Regions from separate parts of the Bradyrhizobium sp. LA6.1 genome, predicted to be linked through region 2. Evidence: riboswitches for the same ligand, from Rfam matches in the RefSeq annotation. Region 2 holds a riboswitch; the other holds the start of a gene.
The links. Region 2 has a riboswitch for S-adenosylmethionine ahead of metX (homoserine O-acetyltransferase MetX). Riboswitches for the same ligand answer to the same signal wherever they lie in the genome.

Region 1 (3,555 bases), on a different contig from region 2:
CCGTCACGTCGGCATCTTCCCCCGCTTCGAGGTGATGCGCGACTGGCACGAGAATCAATCGATCCCGGTCGAGAGTTTCGTGATCGCCGACGGCCTGCATATGAACGATTGGGGCTATGCCTGCTTCGCGCAGATCCTCGGCGACGACATCATCCGCTCCGTCGGCCAGATCAAGCTCGGCGTCAACGTGCCCGCGGACGTGCGAACGTATCGGCCGATGTAGGCTCGGTGCCGTAGGGTGGGCAAAGGCGCGCTCTTCGCGCGCCGTGCCCACCATCTATCGGCGATATGATCGTGAATGGTGGGCACGCTTCCGCCTTCGCTCTTCGAGCTACGGCGGACAAGTCGCTTTGCCCACCCTACAAGAGCCCAATCGCCTCACGCCTTCTCCAGCGCCGCGGTCAGATCCTCGATCAGATCGTCCACATGCTCGAGCCCCGCCGAGAAGCGGATGAAGCCCTCGCTGATGCCGAGCGCGGCGCGGTCTTCCGGCTTGAGGCGCTGATGCGTCGTGGTCGCCGGATGCGTGACGAGGCTCTTGGCATCGCCGAGATTGTTCGAGATTTTTGCAAGCTTGAGCTCGTTGAGCACGCGGAACGCACCCTGCTTGCCGCCCTCGACCTCGAAGCCGACCAGCGTCGAGCCGCCGCGCATCTGCTTCTTCACGAGAGCTGCCTGCGGATGATCGGCGCGGCCGGGATAGACCAGCCGCGAAATCTTCGGATGGCTCGCCAGCACGTCGGCGATGCGTCCCGCCGTCTCGGTCTGCGCGCGCACGCGTACGCCCAGCGTTTCCAGGCCCTTGAGCAGGACCCATGCGTTGAACGGCGAGATCGACGGGCCGGTCTGGCGCATGAAATTGTGGATGTGCTCGGCGATGAACGCTTCCGACGACAGGATGATGCCGCCGAGACAACGGCCCTGGCCGTCGATGTGCTTGGTCGCGGAATAGACGACGACGTCTGCCCCTAGCGCGAGCGGGCTCTGCCAGATCGGCGTCGCGAACACGTTGTCGACGACGAGCCGCGCGCCGCCGCTGTGCGCGATCTCGGCGATCCCTGGAATGTCGAGCACGTCGAGCGTCGGGTTGGTCGGGCTCTCCAGGAAAAACGTCTTGGTGTTCGGCCTCAAGGCGCGCTGCCACTGGTCGAGATCGGCTCCGTCGACCAGCGTGGTCTCGATGCCGTAGCGTGGCAAGAGATCCTGAATGACGTAGAGACACGAGCCGAACAGGGCACGGGAGGCCACCACATGATCGCCGGCCTTCAGCGGCGCCAGGATCGCGGTCGTCACCGCGGCCATGCCGGTCGCCGCCGAGCGGGCGGCTTCGGCGCCTTCGAGCTCGATCATGCGGCGCTCGAACATCGAGATGGTCGGGTTGGAATAGCGCGAATAGATGAAGCCGGGGTCCTCGCCCTTGAACCGCGCCTCGCACTCCTCGGCGCTGTTGTAGACGTAGCCCTGGGTCAGGAACAGCGCCTCCGACGTCTCGCCATATTGCGAGCGCAGGGTGCCGGAATGGACCAGTCGGGTTTCGGGACGGTATTGCGTGGTGGACGCCGGGGACTTCGACATAGGACCTCCTCTGCGTGACCATCGAAAATGGTCACAAAAAAACCGGCCTGGATAACTTCCACGGGCCGGGATCACAGAGGTCCCCGGCCTGTTTAGCGACTTATTTAACGTGGCTGCAAGCCGGCCGGCTCAAATCACCACGGGATAAGTGATGCTCATATTCCGCAATGGCCTTTCCGTCAAGGCGTCCATCGGATAGCCGTAAAAGGCTGCTATTTCCCGCATGTCCGGATGCATTTGACCCCTGACGAGGACCCCCGGTTGAGCTTCACGGTTGCCGCCGACGCCAATGGTATCCTGCCCGACCGCATGATCGCGGCGATGGCGAAGGCGGGCCTCATCCTGCCCGCTTATGACTTCGTCGAAAGCCAGATCCAGCCGGCGAGCCTCGACCTTCGCCTCGGCGACATCGCGTATCGCGTTCGCGCCAGCTTCCTGCCGGGTCCCGGCGCGACCGTCGCCGAGCGCATCGACGAGTTGAAGCTGCACGAGTTCAGCCTCGCCGATGGCGCGGTGCTGGAGACCAACTGCGTCTACATCGTGCCGCTCCTGGAAAGCCTGGCGCTGCCGCCGGAGATCGTCGCCGCCGCCAACCCGAAAAGCTCGACCGGCCGGCTCGATGTCTTCACCCGCGTCATCGCCGACGGCACCCGCCGCTTCGACATGATCGGCGCCGGCTATCACGGCCCGCTCTACGCCGAGATCAGCCCGAAGACGTTTCCGGTGCTGGTCAGTGAGGGCTCGCGCTTGAGTCAGGTGCGCTTCCGCACCGGAGATGCGATCCTCAACATCGACGAGCTCGAGGCGCTGCATGCGACTGAGCGTCTCGTCGATCTCGATGATGCCGATCTCACCGGCGGCGTCGCCGTCTCCGTCGATCTCTCCGGCGAGAAGGCCAACGGCTTCGTCGGCTATCGCGCCAAGCGCCACACCGGTGTCGTCGACGTCGACCGCCGCTCCGGCTATGCGGTGGAGGATTTCTGGGAACCGATCTCGGCGCGTCCCGACGGCAGCCTGATCCTCGATCCCGGCGAGTTCTACATCCTCGCCTCCAAGGAAGCCGTGCAGGTGCCGCCCGATTACGCCGCGGAGATGGTGCCGTTCGATCCCCTGGTCGGCGAGTTCCGCGTGCACTATGCCGGCTTCTTCGATCCCGGCTTCGGCTATGCCGGCGCTGGCGGGCAGGGATCGCGCGCCGTGCTCGAAGTGCGCTCGCGCGAGGTGCCGTTCATCCTCGAGCACGGCCAGATCGTCGGCCGTCTCGTCTACGAGAAAATGCTGTCGCGCCCCGACGCGATGTACGGCCAGCGCATCGGCTCGAACTACCAGGCGCAGGGGCTCAAACTATCGAAGCATTTTCGGGTGTAGCTACACACCCTACTGTCATGCCCCGGCTTGACCGGGGCATCCAGTACGCCGCAGCCTCTCGATTGACTACTGCCGGGATGCAAGCTGAAATCCGGCTGCATGCGAGGTGGCGAGATGAGTGTTCAATCCGAACTCGACGCAAGGATCGTCGACGACGTCGCGGACGCGCTGATCTATTCGGATCGCTCCGGCACCATCACGCGCTGGAATCGCGCATCGACCACACTGTTCGGCTTCTCGGCGGACGAGGCGCTCGGCCAGAACCTCGATCTGATCATTCCCGAACATCTGCGTGCCGCGCACTGGAAGGGCTTCGAAGCTGCGCTTGCCACCGGGGCGATGAAGCTCGCGGGCAGGCCGACGCTGACCCGCGCGTTGCACAAGAGCGGACGCAAGCTCTACATCGAGATGACCTTCGCGCTGGTGCGCGATGCCGGTGGTGCCGTGGTCGGATCGGTCGCGATGGCGCGCGACGTCACCGAACGCGTCGAGCGCGAGCGCGCGGCCAGGCTTGCGCAAAATTCGTGATGCGGAATTGACGGGCTGGCGTGCAGGGCGCTCTGCTTGAGCGTCAGGTTGCCTCGTACAGGGCGCAGTGACACACTCGATCAA
Region 2 (3,555 bases):
TTGATGGTGCAGAAGTGGATGTTGGCGGTGTCGTACCAGGTCGCCGGCAGATTCTCGGTGCGCGGCATGTGGCCGCCGACCAGGAGCTGGAGCCGCATTTTCCAGAAACCGAAATTCGGGAACGACACGATGGCACGGCGGCCGATGCGCAGCAGATTCTCCAGCACGACCCGCGGCTGCCGCGTCGCCTGCAGCGTCTGCGACAGGATGACGTAATCGAAGGCGTCGTCGGGATAGTTGACGAGATCGGTGTCGGCATCGCCCTGCACCACCGCCAGGCCCTTGGCGACGCAGCGGTTGACGCCTTCGCGCGACAGCTCGATGCCGCGCCCGTCGATGCCGCGGGTCTCCAGAAGCTGGAGCAAATCGCCCTCGCCGCAGCCGACGTCGAGCACTTTCGAGCCGGGCTTGACCATCTCGGCGACCAGCAGATGATCGGCACGAAACTGGCCGGACTGCTCCGTCGCAACGCCGCCCAGCGGCAGCACTTCCTGCACAGACATCGCTAGCCGTCCTTGTCAGTCAATCCTGGCGGTGAGCCCGCGCGCCTTCCCTGCCGATTGCAGGAAGGCACGGGCGATATCGAAGAATTCGGGCACGTCGAGCAGGAAGGCGTCATGGCCGCGATCGGTCTCGATCTCGGCGAACGACACCCGCGCGCTCGACGCGTTCAGCGCATGCACCAGCGCGCGCGATTCAGAAGTCGGGAACAGCCAGTCGCTGGTGAAGGAGACCACGCAGAAGCGCGTCTCGATGCCCGCGAACGCTTTCGCCAGCACGCCGCCGTGGTCGCCGGCGATGTCGAAATAGTCCATCGCACGGGTCAGATAGAGATAGGAGTTGGCGTCGAACCGCTCGACGAAGGACGAGCCCTGGTAGCGCAGATAGCTCTCGACCTGGAAATCGGCGTCGAACGAGAAGGTCGGCAACTCGCGGTCCTGCATGCGGCGGCCGAACTTGCGATGCAGCGCGGCGTCGGAGAGATAGGTGATGTGCGCGGCCATCCGTGCCACCGCAAGTCCGCGATGCGGATGGATGCCCTGATCCGTGTAGCGGCCGTTGTGCCAGTCGGGATCGGCCATCACCGCCTGGCGGCCGAGCTCGTGGAAAGCGATGTTCTGCGCCGAGTGCCGCGTCGCGCAGGCAATCGCCAGCGCGGAGTACACGCGCTTGGGATAGGCCGCGGTCCATTGCAGCACCTGCATGCCGCCCATCGAGCCGCCGACCACCGCGAACAACGTGTCGATGCCGAGCCGGTCGATCAGCATCGCCTGCGCGCGCACCATGTCGGGAATGGTGATGACGGGAAAATCCAGGCCCCACACCTTGCCGGTCGCGGGATTGATCGAGGCGGGCCCGGTCGAGCCCATGCAGCCGCCGATCACGTTGGCGCAAATGATGAAGTAGTGCTGAGGATCAAGAGGTCGGCCGGGACCGACCAGCGTCTCCCACCAGCCCGACTTGCCGGTGACGGGATGCACGTTGGCGACATGCTGATCTCCCGTCAGCGCATGGCAGATCAGCACCGCGTTGGAGCGATCGGCGTTGAGCTCGCCATAGGTCTGGTAGGCGATCTGGAACGGGGTGAGATCGATGCCGCAATCGAGCCGCAGCGGCTGCTCGGCGCCGAACTGCGCGACCTGCGAATTCGGATGATCCGCCTCATGCGACCGGTCGTCGGCACTGATCGCGGGACTTGGCACAGGCTTCACGCCAACCATCATCGACCTCGTTTGCGACACCCGTCAGGCTGCCGCTGGAATCAGGCCATGAAAAACCCGGCCTGAACGATAGGTTCGGCCGGGATCGGAAGCGTCCCCGGCCTGTTTAGCGAGTTTTTTAACGTGGCTGCAAGCCGGCCGGCTCAAATGACCACGGAACGGGCAAAAGCTACTGTCTTGGGCGGTTTTCGTCAAGTCACGGTCCGGATTAGCCAAATTCATCCCTGAAAGGCCGGCCCAAAAGGCCTGGTTTCCCTTTGCATTTCTCTTTGCTTTCGCCGCGCCGACTGCCTAATCAGGACGTCGACCGCAGCGGATCCGGCCTTGCCGATCGGCCTTGGCCGACCCGCATTGGAACGCCTCTCACCAGCATCTCGCAGATATGTCCCAACGTCCGCCCGCGCCACCATCGCTCCAGGAATTGCGCAAGGAGATCGACGCGATCGACGAGGGCATGCATCGTCTCCTGATGCAGCGCGGTGACATCATCGACCGCCTGATCCAGGTGAAGCAGACCCAGGAGGTCGGCTCGGCGTTCCGCCCGGCGCGCGAGGCCGCCATGATGCGGGACATCGTACAACGCCATCGCGGCATCCTGCCGCTCGACACGGTCGAGAGCATCTGGCGCGTCATCATCTCGACGTTCACTTACGTCCAAGCGCCGTTCTCCGTGCATGCCGACATCTCGGTGAGCGAGCCGGCGATGCGCGATTCCGTGCGCTTCCATTTCGGCTTCACGGTGCCTTACGTCGCGCATTTCAGCGCGCAGGCCGCGGTCGAAGCGGTGGCGAAGTCCAAGGGCGATCTGGCGCTGGTCTCGGCGACCTCGAGCCGCACGCCATGGTGGCTGGAGCTGGAAGCGGACGGCGCGCCGAAGATCATCGCGCGGATGCCCTTCGTCGAGCGCGCCGACCATCCGGCCGCACTGCCGGTGTTCGCGATCTCGCGCGTCGCCGACAGCGCCGTGGTGACGGAGGTCGAGACCTTCAGCGTGCGCGTGTCCGGGTGGAACGCCGAGGTCGCGCGGGCGCTGTCGCCGCTCGCCGAGATCGTGGCAGTGCCCGATACCGCCTTCGACGGCGCGGCGCTGCTGGTCTCGGTCACGAGCGCCACCAGCATCGACAAGATCAAGGCTGCCCTGATCGAAGCGGGGGCCTCGGTGCGCTCCACGGCCCTCGTCGGCAGCCACGCAACGCGCTATACGGTGCCCTCGACCGGGTCGAAATCGTAGATCGCGAACCGCCTAAAGCTACTTCCGGAGTTGAAGATGTCACGCCCCGTGCCGAATCCCGGCATTCTCGATATTGCGCCCTACACGCCCGGCAAGAGCCCGGTGGCTGAGCCGGGCCGCAAGGTGTTCAAGCTCTCGGCCAACGAGACGCCGTTCGGGCCCTCGCCCAAGGCGATCGAGGCGTTCAGGAACGTGGCGGCGCATCTGGAAGACTATCCGGAAGGAACCTCGCGCGTGCTGCGCGAAGCGATCGGGCGCTCTTTCGGGCTCGACCCCAACCGCATCATCTGCGGCGCCGGCTCGGACGAGATCCTCAATCTGCTCGCCCACACCTATCTCAGCCACGGCGACGAGGCGATCTCGACCACGCACGGCTTCCTGGTCTACCCGATCGCGACTATGGCGGTCGGCGCCAAGAACGTGGTCGCGCAGGAGACCAACCTCACCTGCAATGTCGACGCCATCCTCAAGGCGGTGACGCCGAAGACAAAGCTGGTCTGGCTCGCCAATCCCAACAATCCGACCGGCACCTATGTGCCGTTCGACGAGGTCAAGCGGCTGCGCGCCGGCCTGCCGTCGCACGTGCTGCTGGTGCTCGATGCC

Region 1: it holds a riboswitch for S-adenosylmethionine, as region 2 does, so the genes downstream of both, ABIB99_RS36490 (O-succinylhomoserine sulfhydrylase) here and metX (homoserine O-acetyltransferase MetX) in region 2, are expected to answer to the same signal.

The regions. Positions count from the first base shown of each region.
Region 1 is NZ_JBEPQK010000021.1:28,959-32,513, reverse strand. It holds gene ABIB99_RS36495 (SGNH/GDSL hydrolase family protein) at 1-223, shown strand, start outside; gene ABIB99_RS36490 (O-succinylhomoserine sulfhydrylase) at 379-1,575, opposite strand; SAM riboswitch at 1,647-1,726, opposite strand; gene ABIB99_RS36485 (2'-deoxycytidine 5'-triphosphate deaminase) at 1,807-2,943, shown strand; gene ABIB99_RS36480 (PAS domain-containing protein) at 3,058-3,471, shown strand.
Region 2 is NZ_JBEPQK010000028.1:70,749-74,303, reverse strand. It holds gene metW (methionine biosynthesis protein MetW) at 1-503, opposite strand, end outside; gene metX (homoserine O-acetyltransferase MetX) at 519-1,721, opposite strand; SAM riboswitch at 1,807-1,886, opposite strand; gene ABIB99_RS41195 (chorismate mutase) at 2,104-2,952, shown strand; gene ABIB99_RS41190 (pyridoxal phosphate-dependent aminotransferase) at 2,989-3,555, shown strand, end outside.